One region of the Brevibacillus sp. RS1.1 genome, then DNA from elsewhere that is predicted to be linked to it. Evidence: riboswitches for the same ligand, from Rfam matches in the RefSeq annotation. Region 1 holds a riboswitch; each other region holds the start of a gene.
The links. Region 1 has a riboswitch for S-adenosylmethionine ahead of HP570_RS23340 (methionine ABC transporter ATP-binding protein). Riboswitches for the same ligand answer to the same signal wherever they lie in the genome.
Positions count from the first base shown of each region.

Region 2: another riboswitch for S-adenosylmethionine. It lies ahead of metH (methionine synthase); the one in region 1 lies ahead of HP570_RS23340 (methionine ABC transporter ATP-binding protein).
Region 3: another riboswitch for S-adenosylmethionine. It lies ahead of HP570_RS04150 (aminotransferase class I/II-fold pyridoxal phosphate-dependent enzyme); the one in region 1 lies ahead of HP570_RS23340 (methionine ABC transporter ATP-binding protein).
Region 4: another riboswitch for S-adenosylmethionine. It lies ahead of HP570_RS03585 (homoserine dehydrogenase); the one in region 1 lies ahead of HP570_RS23340 (methionine ABC transporter ATP-binding protein).

Region 1 covers NZ_JABSVA010000009.1:60,253-64,464, reverse strand. Annotated here, with positions in the region: gene HP570_RS23350 (GerAB/ArcD/ProY family transporter) at 1-912, shown strand, start outside; gene HP570_RS23345 (Ger(x)C family spore germination protein) at 912-2,072, shown strand; SAM riboswitch class I at 2,180-2,295, shown strand; gene HP570_RS23340 (methionine ABC transporter ATP-binding protein) at 2,396-3,409, shown strand; gene HP570_RS23335 (methionine ABC transporter permease) at 3,410-4,075, shown strand; gene HP570_RS23330 (MetQ/NlpA family ABC transporter substrate-binding protein) at 4,136-4,212, shown strand, end outside.
Region 2 covers NZ_JABSVA010000003.1:756,551-760,762, reverse strand. Annotated here, with positions in the region: gene HP570_RS14115 (YcdB/YcdC domain-containing protein) at 1-947, shown strand, start outside; gene HP570_RS14110 (YjcZ family sporulation protein) at 1,013-1,120, opposite strand; SAM riboswitch class I at 1,334-1,435, shown strand; gene metH (methionine synthase) at 1,557-4,212, shown strand, end outside.
Region 3 covers NZ_JABSVA010000001.1:897,740-901,951, reverse strand. Annotated here, with positions in the region: gene HP570_RS04165 (hypothetical protein) at 1-490, shown strand, start outside; gene HP570_RS04160 (DUF5665 domain-containing protein) at 500-841, opposite strand; gene HP570_RS04155 (pyridoxamine 5'-phosphate oxidase family protein) at 980-1,438, shown strand; SAM riboswitch class I at 1,513-1,632, shown strand; gene HP570_RS04150 (aminotransferase class I/II-fold pyridoxal phosphate-dependent enzyme) at 1,727-2,890, shown strand; gene HP570_RS04145 (trans-sulfuration enzyme family protein) at 2,887-4,074, shown strand; gene HP570_RS04140 (YhcN/YlaJ family sporulation lipoprotein) at 4,098-4,212, opposite strand, start outside.
Region 4 covers NZ_JABSVA010000001.1:778,748-782,959, forward strand. Annotated here, with positions in the region: gene HP570_RS03580 (CapA family protein) at 1-282, shown strand, start outside; gene HP570_RS03585 (homoserine dehydrogenase) at 345-1,610, opposite strand; SAM riboswitch class I at 1,697-1,808, opposite strand; SAM riboswitch class I at 1,874-1,980, opposite strand; gene HP570_RS29760 (hypothetical protein) at 2,075-2,209, opposite strand; gene HP570_RS29765 (hypothetical protein) at 2,206-2,337, opposite strand; cobalamin riboswitch at 2,369-2,574, opposite strand; gene HP570_RS03590 (DinB family protein) at 2,596-3,123, opposite strand; gene HP570_RS03595 (cyclase family protein) at 3,141-3,782, opposite strand; gene HP570_RS03600 (Gfo/Idh/MocA family protein) at 3,804-4,212, opposite strand, start outside.

The sequences.
Region 1 (4,212 bases):
CCCTCAGCCGATATTTACGGAATTCAGGAGGATGTGTTTGGAAAGTGGCTGGGAACAGGCATAAGTATCATTTATTTGACCTATTTTTTTGTGTCGGCTGGAGTCATTTTACGTACCTACATTGAAGTTGTCCAAACCTGGATGTTTCCGAATTTACCAACGTGGGTTCTGTCAGGAATCATCCTGTTTCTAGCGTTTTACACAGTCGTAGGGGGGATAAGAGTCATCGCAGGCTATGCGTTTTTTTCCGTTATGGTCACGATGTGGATGATATTTGAGTTATATTTTCCCTTGAAATTTGCCAGGTGGGAATATTTGTTTCCTATCATGGACACCAGCCTAGAAAACCTGTTCAATGGAATGATTGCCATGTCTTTGACCAGTGCCGGCTTTGAGATTCTCTACGTTGCCTATCCTTATGTACAAAATAAAGAGAAGGTACACAAAAGTGTACAGTTGGGAGTGCTGGTGACGTATCTGATCTATTTGCTTGTTATGATTGTGGCGCTGGTCTTTTTTAGTCAGGGTCAGCTCATGAGAACGATTTGGGCGACACTCAATATGCAAAAGATGGTGTACCTCCCTATTCTGGAAAGGTTTGAACTGGTTGTCATTTCGTTTTGGCTTCTCGTAATTTTGCCGAATATCATGCTGTATTTGTGGGCTTCTGCCCGAGGTCTCAAGCGCTTGTTCGGATTTAATCTACGTCATTCATTGTATTGGATTATACCCGTGATCTATGTAGCCTCCTTGTCGTTGCTTTCCAGACAGCAGATGAGTCGGATGACGACTATTTACTCGCATATAACTCTGTACATTATTTACGTGTACCCCTATTTTTTGTACCTGATGGTCTGGCTGAAGCAACGAAAGCAAAGGATGAAACCAACCAGCAAAGGAGAGAGTGCCTGATGCTGCCTGTCCAAAAACATTGGATGCAGTTATCCAAGCGGTTTTTTGCCTTGTGGTGTTCATGTGTCCTTTTCCTGGCAGGCTGTTCAGATCGGCAAATTTTTGATGAGACAGGACTTGCCACGGCTGTCGGCTATGATCTGTTAAAGGATGGGGACGTTCGGGGGACAGCAATCATGCCCTCCATTAATCCAGAGGCGAAAGAAAAGATACAGGTTTTTTCAGCCATCGGTGAAACCAGTAAGGGAATTCGGGATCGGATAAATTTACAATCAGATAAAAGAGTATTGGGTGGGCAAATTCGTGTCGCACTCTACAATGAAAAATTGGCAAAGCGTGGACTTGGTAGTATCGTTGACACGTTGTATCGGGATTCCTCTATTTCCAGCAGGGTTTATCTTTGCTTATTTGAAGGCGAAACATATGATATGTTAACGCATCGCTATTCGGAAGAAGGGAATATCGGAATCTATTTATACCGTATGATTGAGCAAAATATTGAGGGGGAAAAAATTCCGTCTTCCACCATGCATGAGTTTTTTCGGTCTTATTATGACAAAGGAATCGACCCGATCATGCCGTTCATTGCAAGAAAGGGAAATGAGCTGCAAATCAAGGGGATCGGATTGTTTCAAGGGGAGCATTATGTAGGGTGGATCACACCTAAGGAAGCCTTTTTAATCAAGCTCATGCATGGAAAATTCCGCATTGGCAGCTACGATACTTCTGTCCCTGCTCATATTTTTGGCGAGGTACCCAAGAATCGCGGAAGTAAAAAAGACCGTGTGCAGCTTGTCTTTGATACGATTTCCAGCCATTCAAAAATCGAGCTGACCCAAGTATCTCCCCCGATCTTTGATATTCACATCCGATTAAATGCGCGGATTTTGGAATTAACCCTCCCACTGAAGCTAGAGAATGCAAGGTTGATGAAAATCATGGAACATGCACTGGAAGAAGAGCTCGGAAAAGAACTGCAGAAAGTAGTCCACAAATTGCAGAACCTCAATGTCGATCCCGCTGGTTTCGGGATCGTGTATCGCTCAAATAGCAGAGGGAAGGCAAATATGACGCAGGCTGAATGGAGAAAGATGTTCAAAGACGCGACATTTCGCTTTCACATAAAGTCAACCATCATCCGCAACGGCGTCATGGATTAAAAAACTTTTTCCTGCTATTACTATTGACGTGATATTTTCAAAAAGGATATAATCCGTTTTGTATCATCAAGAAATACAAAAAACGAACATAATATACGTAGATATCTTTCTTATCAAGAGAGGCGGAGGGACAGGCCCTATGAAGCCCGGCAGCCGGTTCATTTTCGAATGAACGTCGCGGTGCCAATTCCTACAGGATTTTTGGATCTTGTACAGATGAGAAGGGTGGATGCGAACGTATACATTGCGTTGCAGCCCCTTTTTCGTTTGTGAAAAAGGGGTTTTTATATTTTTATCAAGATTATGGTCGGGAGGTGGATGCGTTGATCCAACTGCGTCATTTGCATAAAAGCTATCAAGTACAGGGTAAAACCATCCCAGCGTTAACGGGGATCGACCTTTCCATAGAGCAAGGCGAAATATACGGGATTATCGGACACTCTGGTGCAGGGAAAAGTACGTTGATCCGGTGCATCAATTTGCTAGAGCGTCCAACTTCGGGGGAAGTTATTGTGGACGGCGTCGATTTGACGAAGCTGGATGAAGGGAAGCTGCAAGAAAAGCGCCGCTCAATCGGCATGATTTTTCAGCATTTCAACTTGCTGTCTTCTTCAACGGTCGGCGAAAATGTTGCTTTTCCGCTCAAGCTGGCAAAGCGTTCGAAGGCAGAGATTGATAAGAAAGTAAACGAGCTGCTGAAGCTGGTTGGCTTGGAGGCTCATAAGGACAAATATCCTTCCCAGCTGTCTGGCGGACAGAAGCAGCGTGTCGGGATCGCCCGTGCGCTCGCGAATGATCCAAAAGTGCTGCTCTGCGACGAAGCGACATCGGCTCTCGATCCGCAGACGACGAACTCCATTCTGGCTCTGCTCTTGGACATCAACCGCAAGCTGGGCTTGACCATTGTGTTGATTACTCACGAGATGCACGTCATTCGCTCCATTTGTGATCGTGTCGGCGTGATTGATGGAGGAAAGATCGTTGAGTCTGGTAACGTACTGGATGTATTCCTTCGTCCAAAGCATCCAACGACACAAGAATTCGTGGAGCAAGTAGCCGATTCTACAGAGCTGCGCGAAGCGGTCGAGCACGAAAAGGCTTCGGGGAACCGCACGATTGCTCGTGTCACCTTCCTCGGAGAAAAAACGTACCAGCCGATCCTGTTCCAAACGATGCAAGAGACAGGTACGGTATTCAGTATTTTGCAGGGAACGATTTCTCGCATGAAAGATACGCCGTATGGTCAGTTAGTGATCGAGCTGGAAGGCGATGTCGCACAGAATCAAAAGACCATCGAGACGCTGCGCCAACGTGGCTTGGAAGTAGAGGTGATATAAATGGACTGGACATTCGAAAATGTGGATTGGGCTGAAATCGGCGAAGGTACGATGGACACCCTCACGATGCTGGGCTTCTCTACTCTGTTTACCGTCCTGATTGGTTTGCCGTTGGGCATCATTCTGTTTTTGACTTCTCGCGGACAGCTTTTGCAAAACCGCACTTTTTATACGATTGCATCATTCGTTGTCAATGTATTGCGCTCGGTACCATTTATTATTCTGATGATCTTGCTGATTCCAGTGACGAAAATGATCGTAGGAACTTCACTCGGCGTACTGGGTGCCATTCCGCCGCTCGTATTTGGTGCCGCTCCGTTTTTCGCACGTTTGGTGGAAACCTCCCTGCGTGAGATTGATAAGGGCGTGATTGAGGCCGCACAATCTATGGGTGCTTCCAATTGGCAGATCGTCTGGAATGTCCTTTTGCCAGAGTCTAGATCTGGTCTAATCGCGGGTATTACGATCACGACGGTAACACTGGTCTCCTACACAGCAATGTCTGGGGTAATTGGCGGTGGTGGTTTGGGTGACTTGGCGATCCGATACGGTTATCAGCGTTTCCAAACCGATGTTATGGTTGTGACTGTTGTTATTTTGCTGGTGATGGTACAGATCTTACAGTCGCTGGGGGACCGTCTGGTTCTGAAATTCAGCCGTAAATAGGATCTTTCCATATAGATTGTCAAAAAATAAAACGAAATACATGCAAGGGGGAAATCATTCATGAAAAAGCTAGTCGTATCTGTACTTTCTACTGTGTTGGCATTTTCTTTGGCAGCTTGCGGAGGCAAAACCGAAAC
Region 2 (4,212 bases), on a different contig from region 1:
GCGAGCATATGAAGCTTCGGTACGTGCAGAATCCGAGAATACAGCCACAATCAAATCAAGGGGATATGTGGCAGCCCATTCTGGAGTACACACCAGCTGTTTCCTTCATGCAAAGAGGACGTGAAGATGGTCAGGAGTGGTATATCGACGCGACCAATGGCAAGATGGTGTATGGAACGGGAGATAACGGGCTTGCTTTTGATCAGTTGAATACGAAGGAAGCACATCCGATCGAATCTCCAAAGGAATACGTCAAGGTTCGCTCCAAGGAAGAGGCAAAAGCGTTGCTGCAAGCGGAATTCGGCATACAAGTGGATGACTCGACCTATAGAGAGAGTAACCGTGACGGACGCAAGGAATACGTCTGGAATGATAAAAATGACAAGTATATCGGCGTAGAAGTTCTCGCAGAAACAGGCAGTGTCGTCGGGCTGGGATCACCGCGATCCGATACAGCAGTGACAGTCAAACGCGAGCAAGCGGAAGAGGCTGCACTTGCCTTTCTGCCTAAATACGTTGATCCAGGCATAAAAGAAGTGCAATTGGCGCAAGTCATACAGCCAGGCGAAGCGAATCCTGTGTCATCGGGCGAATGGGAATTCAGATATCTCATGAGCAAGGATGGCATTCCAGTACAGGATCGCGGGCAAAAAGCGGCTTATTCAGTAACAGTCGATCCGTCTTCTGGCAAAGTGACAAAGTTCGAAAACTACAGAGAGACGCACGAGTTGGTGGAGCTTCCAGCATCCGACGAGATCGTCTCGAAAGACAAGGCTGTTGAGGCGTATTTACGCGTCATGCCTTTAAAGCTGGTCTATTTGAGGAGAGATGTGGATGGGCAAAAATTAGCTCAACCAAAGCTGGCGTATGTGCCGTGGAGTGACGAAAAGCTGGCGTTCAAATACATTACGCTGGATGCCGTGACAGGCAAGATCATCACCAAATAACAAGAAAAAAAGGCTATCCCGCAGCCATTCCTGATGGCCTTTGGGATAGCCTTTTTTACACTTATTTAACACTCGTCACAGGAACACCCGATAATAACCAACAGGATAAACAGCACGAGCACGATTGCGAAGCAGTCACCGAAGAATCCGTTACCGCAGAAAGATGTACTCATCTTTGTTTCCCCTCCTTTCCGTTATACTCCAGTCTATACACGAATGCCGATATTGGACTGGGCGGATGCCCAGCTTAGGCAAAAATGGGCGCGTAAGAGGAGAGGCCCCGTAAAAAATAGACAATTCACAATTGACGGGGAGACAAAGGGGGTGTTAAGATACTTGCAAACATTCAAGACATTTCGCAAACCAACTAAATGACAAGTGTACGACTCTTATCCAGAGAGGCAGAGGGACTGGCCTGATGAAGCCTCGGCAACCGGTAAAAATCCGGTGCCAATTCCAGCAAAGCTACGTGCTTTGAAAGATAAGAGGATGTCTCAGGCGTTTTCTTATCTGCTGACAAATCCTCTTCTTTCAAAGAAGAGGATTTTTTTATTTTATTTACCCAATTATGGAGAATAAGCCGATGCAAGGGAGAAAAGGGGCACGTCAATGAAACCAACTTTTCGCGAACAGCTTTCCCGGAAAATTCTGATTCTGGACGGTGCAATGGGCACCATGCTTCAACAGGCGAACCTGACCGCTGATGATTTCGGCGGTGAAGCCTATGATGGCTGTAATGAACTCCTGAACCTGACCAGACCAGATGTGATCCGTTCCATTCACGAGAAATATTTAGAGGCGGGTGCAGACATCGTCGAGACCAATACGTTTGGTGCTGCTTCCATTGTTTTGGCTGAGTACGATGTGGCAGAGAAAGACCTTGAGATCAATATAGCGGCAGCACGCTTGGCCAGAGAAGCGGTGGATGCCTATTCCACGGAGGAATGGCCGCGTTTTGTAGCAGGTGCAATGGGACCTACGACCAAAACCCTTTCGTTGACAGGCGGTGTCACTTTCGAAGAGCTGGTCGAGGCGTATTATCGTCAGGCAAAAGGTCTGATTCTCGGTGGCTCCGATGTGCTTCTTTTGGAAACTTCGCAAGATACGTTGAACGTCAAGGCTGGCGGAATCGGGATTCGCAAAGCTTTTGAAGAGCTTGGACAGGAGATCCCGGTGATGCTGTCAGGTACGATTGAGCCGATGGGCACGACGCTGGCGGGTCAAAACATCGAGGCGTTTTACATCTCCTTGGAGCATATAAAGCCTGTCTCAATCGGTCTGAACTGTGCGACAGGACCCGAGTTCATGCGCGATCATCTGCGGACACTATCAGGAATTGCCCAATGTGCGGTCAGCTGTTATCCGAATGCAGGCTTGCCAGACGAGAACGGTCATTACCATGAAACGCCACAGGGACTTGCTTCGAAAATGCGAGCATTCGCTGAACAGGGCTGGATAAACGTCGCTGGCGGCTGCTGTGGAACAACGCCTGACCATATTCAAGCGATGGCAGAGACCTTGAAAGACTGCAAGCCACGGAGTACAGCTGTAGAACCGCTGAGCGCGGTCTCCGGGATCGAGGTCGTTTACGTCGAAGATGACAATCGCCCCTTGCTAGTAGGAGAGAGAACCAATGTCATCGGTTCCAAAAAATTCCGTGAAATGATTGCAGCCGGTCACTATGAAGAAGCATCTGATATTGCCCGGGCCCAAGTGAAACGGGGAGCACACGTCATCGATATATGCTTGGCTGACCCCGACCGTGATGAATATGAAGATATGGAAAAATTCCTACAGTTCATCGTGAAAAAAGTAAAAGCGCCCCTCATGATCGACTCGACAGATGCCAAGGTCATGGAGCTGGGACTTCGCTATTCGCAAGGAAAGGCGATTCTCAACTCGATCAACTTGGAAGACGGGTTGGAGCGATTCGAGGAAGTCGTCCCACTTATTCACAAGTTCGGTGCCTCCGTTGTCGTTGGAACGATTGAGGAGGCGGGTATGGCGATCACTCGCGAAAAGAAGCTGGAGGTCGCGCAACGATCGTACGACATTCTTGTCAACCAGTACGGAATAAAGCCACAGGATATTATTTTCGATCCACTCGTCTTTCCAGTAGGGACAGGGGATGAACAATACATCGGCTCTGCAAAGGAAACCGTAGAAGGCATTCGTTTGATCAAACAAGCAATGCCTGCTTGCAAGACGATCCTGGGTGTCAGTAACGTTTCCTTCGGCTTGCCTCCTGCTGGGCGGGAAGTGCTGAATGCGGTCTTCTTATACCACACCACTCTCGCAGGGCTTGATTACGCCATCGTCAACACGGAGAAGCTGGAGCGCTACGCTTCGATTCCAGAAAACGAGAGAAAGCTGGCAGAAGCCCTTCTATTCGAGACAAATGATGAGACATTGGCGGCTTTCACAGAATTTTATCGCCAAAAGAAAAAGGAAGTCCGTGTGGAAGTCTCCTCGTTAACACTCGAAGAACGCTTGGCCCGTTATGTAGTCGAAGGCTCCAAGGATGGTCTGACGGAAGACCTGAAGCTAGCTCTGGAAAAATACACACCACTCGAGATCATCAACGGTCCGTTGATGGCTGGGATGGAAGAGGTCGGTCGTCTATTCAACGGCAACCAGCTGATCGTGGCAGAAGTATTGCAGAGCGCGGAAGTCATGAAGGCATCTGTATCATTTTTAGAGCCGTTCATGGAAAAAAGCGATGCCGCTGCCAAGGGGAAAATCTTGTTGGCGACAGTCAAGGGCGATGTACACGACATCGGAAAAAACCTCGTGGAAATTATTTTGTCAAACAACGGCTACAATGTCGTGAACTTGGGGATCAAGGTACCGCCAGAGCAACTAATTGCCGCATGCAGAGAAGAAAAGCCGGATGCCATCGGTCTGTCTGGACTCTTGGTAAAATCCGCGCAGCAAATGGTCATTACTGCACAAGACCTGCGTGATGCAGGCATTGATATCCCGATGATGGTTGGCGGTGCGGCGTTAACGCGCAAGTTCACATCGAATCGGATCGCACCGGAATACCGTGGAATTGTTTTATACGCAAAAGACGCCATGGATGGTCTGGACCTCGTGAATCGTCTGCAAAATCCGGAAGAACGTGATCGCTTGGTAGAGGAACAGCAGCATCTGCTGGAAGCTGTCGCAACGGCTCAGCCTGTTGTCGAGGAGAAAAAAGCACCTTTGCCAGCTCGTTCAGCCATTAGCAGAACCGTTCCAATCCATCTGCCGCCCGATTGTGAAC
Region 3 (4,212 bases), on a different contig from region 1:
CGTTAACGCTCCTGATAAGGATCAAGCGACCACATATGTCATCAAGGCGACTGCTGTAAACAATCCTGCCGCCAAGTCCATCCAGGTGAAGGGGACAGTAAGCGGCTGGAACAAAAAGGACGATGCTGAGCTGGTTGTGATCGCTCCTGACGGGAAGAAAAAAGAGATCAAACCGAATGACAAAGGCGAGTTCTCTTTGACGTTGTCTTACAAGAATCATTCCTTTAGTGCCAAATCGATTCAATTCGCATTGTATGAAGACGATAAGCTGATTAAGAAAGCTGACGTTGCACTCAGCACAAAGGTCATTGTCGAGCCTGTGAAGCCTACAGATGGCGATGAAGACGATGATGATGACAAAAAGAAAAAAGAAAAAGGGAAGCATAAAGATAAGCATCCCAACGGCAATGCGTATGGCTATTGGAAAAAGCACGGTAAGGAATGGAATGAAGATCACGATGATGACGATCATGACGAGGACAGAGACTAGTCTCTATCATTAAGGCCGTTGCTTGTAAGTCTCGACGTACTCCACCAATTGTCTGATGTAATCCCCCAAAATGGGGATCGAAAGAAATTGCGTCAAGAGGGAGCCGAGGAAAGCCAAAACGATAGCAGTACCAATCGTCAATCCCAGACCCCGGGCAAGACCTGCGAGGAAATTGATCCAGAGCAGCTTGCGCGGGGCTGTGTAATTTTGGATCACATCTGCTAGTCGGATATCTTCTAAGAACATCGCAATTTTGTGCATCCGCTCATTTACCTTCCGAACTTCCTGAAGCTCTTCAAGTACTTGGTCAATTTGCTGCATGAGGCGATCTGTAGGCGACAAGCTGTCCATCCCCTTCCATCATTCGGTATCGTTACCTACCAGTCTAGGGAAAAAGATAACGAGAATCAAGGTGGAGAGGAAACGTTTGCCTATCAGCTATGCGAAGGGTAAAATGAACGTACTAAACGTTTGATAGGAGGCTTTGAAATGGCTGAAACTGTTTCCCAAACTCTTTCCGAAGATTTATTCAAGCTCTTGCAAAAAGAGCGTTTTGTTACCTTGGGCACAGTAGACCATGAGTCAGGAGCACCATCGCTCAGTTCCTTGTCCTGGACGTTTGCTGTCAGCGCCGATACGATTCGTTTTGCCGTGGATAATCGCTCACGTATTTTGGCTAATATTGCGAAGGAACCGCAGGTTGTCCTGCACTTGATCGGTGCCGGCTCGTCTTTCGCCATTAATGGTCGTGCTGTCGTTAAAACAGACCGCCTGGAAGGTGTTCCGCTCAAGCTGGCCATGGTAGAGATCAAAATTGAGGCTGTTCGTGATATTATGTTTTACGGTTCCCGTATTTCCGCAGAACCACAATATGAAAAGACGTATGACAAAAACGCAGCAGCGAAGCTGGACAATCAAGTGATGACCGCCCTGAAAGATGCAAATTAACGGGTGGAAATAAATTGTTGACAAGAATCCTGCCGATCCATTAGTATTAGGGTCAATCGAATTGAATAGCAATCTTCTTATCCAGAGCGGCGGAGGGACTGGCCCGATGATGCCCGGCAACCAATCACCTGTATTTTAACAGGGAGATAATGGTGCTAATTCCTGCAGAGTTATCAAACTCTGAAAGATGAGAAGGATTTGCTTACGGTGACGTAAACAAAGCCTTCTTTCAGAGGAAAGAGGGCTTTTTTGATGCCCTCGTACACTATTGGAGGGAGAGAAACAGACATGAAATTGGAAACAAAGTTGATTCAGGCGGGAGTAGGCAAAGACGAAAAAACAGGGGCGGTGAGCTTTCCTGTTTACTATGCAACGGCTTATCGTCATCCTGCCTTGGGCCAGAGCACTGGCTATGACTATACGCGCACAGCTAATCCTACTCGCGCCATTTTGGAGGAGACCATCGCTATAGCGGAATCAGGAGATGCAGGATTCGCTTGCGCCTCGGGAATGGCTGCTGTTCATACCGTCATGGGTTTGTTTTCCCAAGGAGATCATCTGATTGTTTCGCTCGATCTGTACGGGGGAACCTATCGATTGTTCGAGCAAGTGCTCTCTCGTTACGGTCTGACGTTTTCGTACGTGGATTTGCGTGACATTGGTGCACTGAAAAATGCGATTCGCCCAGATACAAAGGCTATTTTCGTCGAGACACCAACCAATCCGCTCATGCAGATTACCGATATTCGAGCAGTAGCACAATTGGCGAAGCAGCACAGTCTCCTGACGATTGTAGACAACACATTCTTAACCCCGTATTGTCAACGCCCACTAGAGCTTGGTGCAGATATCGTCTTACATAGTGCGACCAAGTATTTGGCAGGACACAACGATGTGTTGGCTGGACTCATCGTAACAAAAGGAGAAGAGTTGTCGGAAAAAATCCGGTTTTTGCACAATTCAATCGGTGCTGTACTCGGACCTCAAGATTGCTGGCTTCTCATTCGCGGGATGAAAACATTGGCATTGCGGATGGAGCGCCATCAATCCAATGCCTTGATTGTAGCGGAAAAGCTGCGTGAGCATCCGGCAGTAGCGGAGGTATTTTATCCGGGTCTGCCAGAGCATCCGGGACATGAGATCCAGGTGAATCAAGCGACAGGGCATAGTGGGATGGTATCGTTCCGCGTACGCGATGTGGAGCAGGTGGGATTGTTCCTGCAAAATCTGCAAATCGTGTCCTTTGCTGAAAGCCTGGGTGGTGTTGAGTCATTGTGTACGTATCCGGCGACGCAGACTCACGCGGATATCCCGCAAGAAGTCAGAGAGCATGTCGGTGTTTGTGATCGATTGTTGCGGCTGTCGGTTGGCATCGAGCATCCAGATGATGTCGTAGCCGATTTGTTTCAGGCCTTGAATGCTAGTTTGGTCGTAGGGGGGAGTGTACGATGAATTTTGCCACCAAGATCCTCCACGGTTCCACTTGCATTGACCCGTTCACAGGTGCGTCGTCGGTTCCGATTTATCAAGCTTCTACGTTTCATCAGGCTGATATCGATCAGCCAGGTGCATTCGATTATGCCAGATCAGGCAATCCGACCAGGCAGGCTTTGGAAGAAGCCATTGCGTCTCTGGAGGGAGGCGCACGCGGTTTCGCGTTCTCATCTGGCATGGCTGCCATTTCCAGCGTGTTCATGCTGTTTTCTGCCGGAGATCATGTTGTAGTAGCGGAAGATGTATACGGTGGCACGTTTCGGTTTTTGACCAAGGTATTGTCGAGAATGGGCATCTCTGTAACGTTCGTGGATGCGACAGAGACAGAAGCCGTTCGTGCGGCCATTACACCGGCAACGAAAGGGGTTTACCTGGAGACCCCCTCCAATCCCACCTTAAAGGTGACAGATATTGCAGCGGTTTCTCGTATTGCGAAGGAGCGGGGCTTGCTCGTCATTGTCGATAATACGTTCCTTACCCCGTATTACCAGCGACCATTGGAACTTGGCGCCGATGTGGTCATTCATAGTGCAACAAAGTTTATCGGAGGGCATAGCGACGTCGTGGCTGGTCTGGCCGTGACCAGAGAAGCTGGGTTAGGGGAGCAGCTCTACTTTATCCAGAATGGCATGGGAGCGATTTTGGGTGTGCAGGACTGCTGGCTCGTGATGCGAGGGCTCAAAACATTGAAAGCCCGACTGGATGTGAGCACGAAGACAGCCGCGAGCTTGGCTGATTGGTTGTCTACGCATCCACAAGTAAGTCGCGTTTACTATACGGGACTGGCGGATAATCCCGGTCACCTGATTCAAACACAACAAGCGACTGGTCATGGGGCTGTTCTTTCCTTTGATGTAGGGAGCCGCGAGCGTGCAAAAGCGCTGTTTGATCGCGTGAAATTGCCGATTGTGGCAGTCAGCCTCGGGGCAGTGGAAACGATTCTCTCGTATCCAGCTACGATGTCACATGCAGCGATGCCCGCTGAAGAAAGAGCTGCAAGGGGAATCACAGACGGTTTGATCAGATTGTCAGCTGGTTTAGAGGATTTCGATGACTTGGTGGCAGATTTGAATCAAGCACTGGATCATTTGCCATCTGAAGCACCAGCCTATAAAGAAAAAGAGGTATTCTCCCGGGCTTAAATCCGGGGGATACCTCTTTTTCTTTAAGGTGTTCCAGTACGATTTGCGTTGATTTTGTTTTGTCCTTGTGGCTCTTTGTGCATGCGCTTTTCTTTTACTTGGGAAGGGGTTTCTTCACGAGGCTGCACACTGCGTGGC
Region 4 (4,212 bases), on a different contig from region 1:
AACGACAAATGGATTGCGTACAGTCTTGGCAATTTCATTTTCACACGTGCAAACGAACCCAAGACTTGGGAAACGATGGTCCTGCAAGCAAACTGTACCAAGAGCGGTGATTGTGAGCTAACGATGCTTCCATTTCATGCAGAATTGGGACAAGCTGTACCCATGAATGAAAGCAACGGCGCTGCCCTGTTAAAACGCATTGAATCCATTTCTGAGCAAGTCGACATACAAAGTGACGGGCGTGTGCAGCCACATGCAAAGGCGGTGGAGATTTCCCACTGATAAAAGAAGCCGTGTTTCCAGATTCCTAGAAATACGGCTTTTCTTCTTATGGTTCCTCTTACTTACGCAGATTCAAGAATAGGGAAGCAGCGCACTTCTAAGCCAAAATCATTTTTCAATAAGGACTCATGCTGTTCACTGATTCCCGTCACGATCAACCCTGCGCGCAAGACGCCTCCCAAATCGAATTGGACTTTTAGTTTATGCACGTTCACCCCGGCCTGCTGAAGGAAATGCAAGACCCGATCTGGCGTCGCAGTATGACATGAGCCCTCCAGATAACATAGGACGTGTTCTGTCGAGTCCAACGTGCCTCCAGCTTTGTCAGCCGTTTTTTCTTTCCAGGTAGGATGCGGCGTGAATGGCTGTGTCAATAAATAGGCCAAATCTTCCACGACTGCACTTGCTGTAGGGAGCTCTCCTGCCCCTCTTCCTGTAAACAACAGGTCTCCTACGATGTTGCCGGATAGCTGGACAGCATTAAACGCATCGTGGATTTGCGCCAACGGATGGCTCAGCGGAAGCATGGTTGGTTCAACAGATAGGCGAATGCCTTTTTCGGCTTGATAAGCCTGCGCGATCAGCTTGATCCGGTACCCTAAGTCGCTTGCAATCCGAATGTGACCTGCTGACAAATCTGCAATTCCTTTGCGAACAACATCCGCTAAAGGCAGCGATTCTCCATAAACAAGCTGTGCCAGGATATACAATTTGTACATAGCATCAAAGCCTTCTACATCCGAACGAGGGTCTGCTTCCGCATAGCCCAGCTCCTGTGCTTGCTTGAGCACCTCCTGGTAGGAGAGCTGCTCTGCTTCCATTTTCGTCAAAATGAAGTTCGTTGTTCCGTTGAGAATACCGCGAACGCCTTGGATATCGTTCGTACGTAGGAACTGCCGGAGCACACTCAAGATCGGGATACCCCCAGCCACACTCGCTTCATAGGCAAGATGCACTTGATGCTGATTTGCCAAATCGACTAGCTCTGTTCCTTTTTTCGCCAGGAGCTCTTTGTTGGCGGTTACCACATGGCAGCCCTTTTCGATCAAAGCACGTACGTAGTCATAGGTAGGTTCTACACCGCCCATAACCTCCACCACGATATCCACATCGCTTCTCAATACATCCTCAAAATCTGTCGTCAGTAAAGCCGGGTCGACATGAACCGCCCGCTCTTTTTCCGAGTCACGCACCAATGCCTTGACGATCTCAATTCGTTTTCCCAGACGAGAAGCCAGCTTCTCCTGTTGTGAACGGATCGTTTTGATTACGCCCCCACCCACTGTCCCCAATCCCAATAATCCCACGCGTACCACTTCTGCACTCATCCTGACCACCCCATACCCCGAATTTTAGATAAAAAGAAAAGCCATCTTCGATAAGAAGAAGGCTTGATAGCAGTTAATGCTCCCCCTCCTTATCTCCCAGGACGTAAATGTCCTGCAGGAATTGGCACCTTGTCACAAAATATACGTGACGGTTGCCGGGCTTCATCGGGCCAGTCCCTCCACCTCTCTGGATAAAGAAAATATGAAATTAAAAAAACCTTCTTCGCTAAGAAGAAGGTTCATCTACTAATAGAGTAACCCGCTTCTTATCTTTCGAGACGAAACGTCTCGCAGGAATTGGCACCTTGTTGCAATATGCAACGGTTGCCGGGCTTCATCGGGCCAGACCCTCCACCTCTCTGGATAAGAACCATTTATGCTGTTGAGCTTTATTCTAAGAAATTCCAAGGCAAGCGTCAACAAAATTCTTTCTTTTCTGATTGCAAGCTGATTTGGCAAGGATTTCAGTTGTGGGTGAACAGGCTTTCTACCTCTTCCATACTGCAGCAAGCACAATGAAACACGCCCTCCTGGCATTCCTCAGGCTGCTCTTTTTCCTCAACATATCCGCACCATTGGCAAATAAAAAGTTGTATCATTGCTCGCCCTCCTCTTCTATTATTCTGCCCAAAATAAAAAGAGCATTTTCCGCTCGACCGTGACGATCGTTAGAAAATGCCAGAAAAGGAGGGGCATACTTGTCCACTCGCTGTTTTTCGCAAGCCATCTCTAACACCTCCCTATCTCCCGTAGGTCTATCAGTGTTGTCGAAACAGGCAGGTCTCCTGACTATGGGTTCATCGCCTAGCGTCGCCTTCCCCGTCTATTTTGATAGACCAGTGGCTTGTTGGACGCTGACTCCCCTCTTACAGTGGCGGGACCGTGTCGGATTTGCACCGAGCTTCCCTATTATCCTTGTGGCGAGTTGGTTACGCCCTAAGGAACCTGTTTCCACCTATGAAATTGTCTATTCTCACTACTACCTTCAGATTTTACCTTCCCCCAAATACCGCTCTTTCAAAATGCGAGTGTGATGAGCTTCATGTCCAGCAATCACATAGGCCAATGTCCTTGCAGATAGCTTGTTTCCGTTGGCAAGTCCTGTACACAACCACGCTTCTGGAGAGATCCCTCGCACCAAAGCGATGGTGGAAGCACGGACAGCCTTATACTCTTCCAGTAAATCAGACAGGTCTCTTAGCTGAAAACACCCGTGTTCAACAAAAGCATTCTCATCAAAACCGACGAGGGGTGTCTGATCCCCTCTCGCGATTCTCAGCAAGCGATAGCTCATGATGCGTTCTGCATCGATGAGATGACCCAACACCTCTTTAACCGTCCATTTGCCTGGCGCATACCGATAATCAATTTGCTCGGGGGCAAGGGACGAAAAGAACGCGACGATCCTCTCTCCTTGCTGCGTGAGGATCGTTTGGAACTCCCCCTCCGGTACAAGACCCATGTAATAGTCAAAATAAGCAGCGTATTCATCGCGCTCTGGTCGTCTGAGCATCTGTTTCCCACTCCTCGTCATTCAGTTTCAATAGACAAATTACTATGTAACCCTTCAAACAATAGGACCCTTGCCGGGGCTGCATCCGTGCCGACCAGCTTGAGTGGTGCAGCTACCAGAAAATACTCGCCTGGCGGGACCTCTGCTAGCCGCAAGCCTTCCACGACAATGACTCCCGCTGCAAACAATTTTTTATGGGTGGGGTGACCTTCCTGGCTGCGTTCGATTCCAAGTGCATCGGTACCAATGCCACGAACCCCCAGCTCACTTACATATTCCGCACCCTCTTCAGACAGAAAGATAAATTCAAAGGAGAACGCCTCTTCAAAAGAGTTTTTCGTTTTAAACAGGACAAAATCTCCTCGCTCAAGATCGAAGCTCTCCAAGTCAGCGCGAGTGATCCTGTCCTCGACCGCTGTGAGATCAAGAACTTTACACTTGCCCACTAGCTTCTCCAAGGAAATACTCTCAAATGTATCACCAGCATTCACCATATGCAGGGGAGCATCCACATGGGTACCTGTGTGGAGGTCCATGTCGATTCTCGATTCTGTTACATAACCGTTGGTAGCGGTACGTATTTTCGGCTGCTTTTCCGGCTTGTTTTTATACACCGTCATTCCTTCGTACACGGTGGCGGTCACATCATACATTTTCATCCCAAACGCCCTCCCTTTTGCCTACTGTTTTTTTCGATCCGCTGGAAAAACAATCCCCATCTGCCTTCTCGCTTCATCCATGACCTGCATGGCCATTTTGGAAACTTCATGCGAATTCGTTGCAGATTGTCTGGCCCCGATCTTCGCCAAGTGTAGGAATTCTCTTATTTCATAATGCATGGTCTTCGGGGTCTGCGGCCTTGCTACTTGCTCGGTTCGACCTTCCCTGTAACGAATGTCCACTTCTCTGAGATGGTTGATTCGATCGATCACCATCGTAGCGTCCTCCCCTTGAATTTCTGCTGGCTGATAGGAGGTCGTAATTTTCGAGAAGCTAATGATGGCATCCATCTCTCGATACTTCAACAACATACTGCCTTCTCCGTCCACTCCAGAATCAAGCACGATTCCTTCTGCTTTGATCACGTCT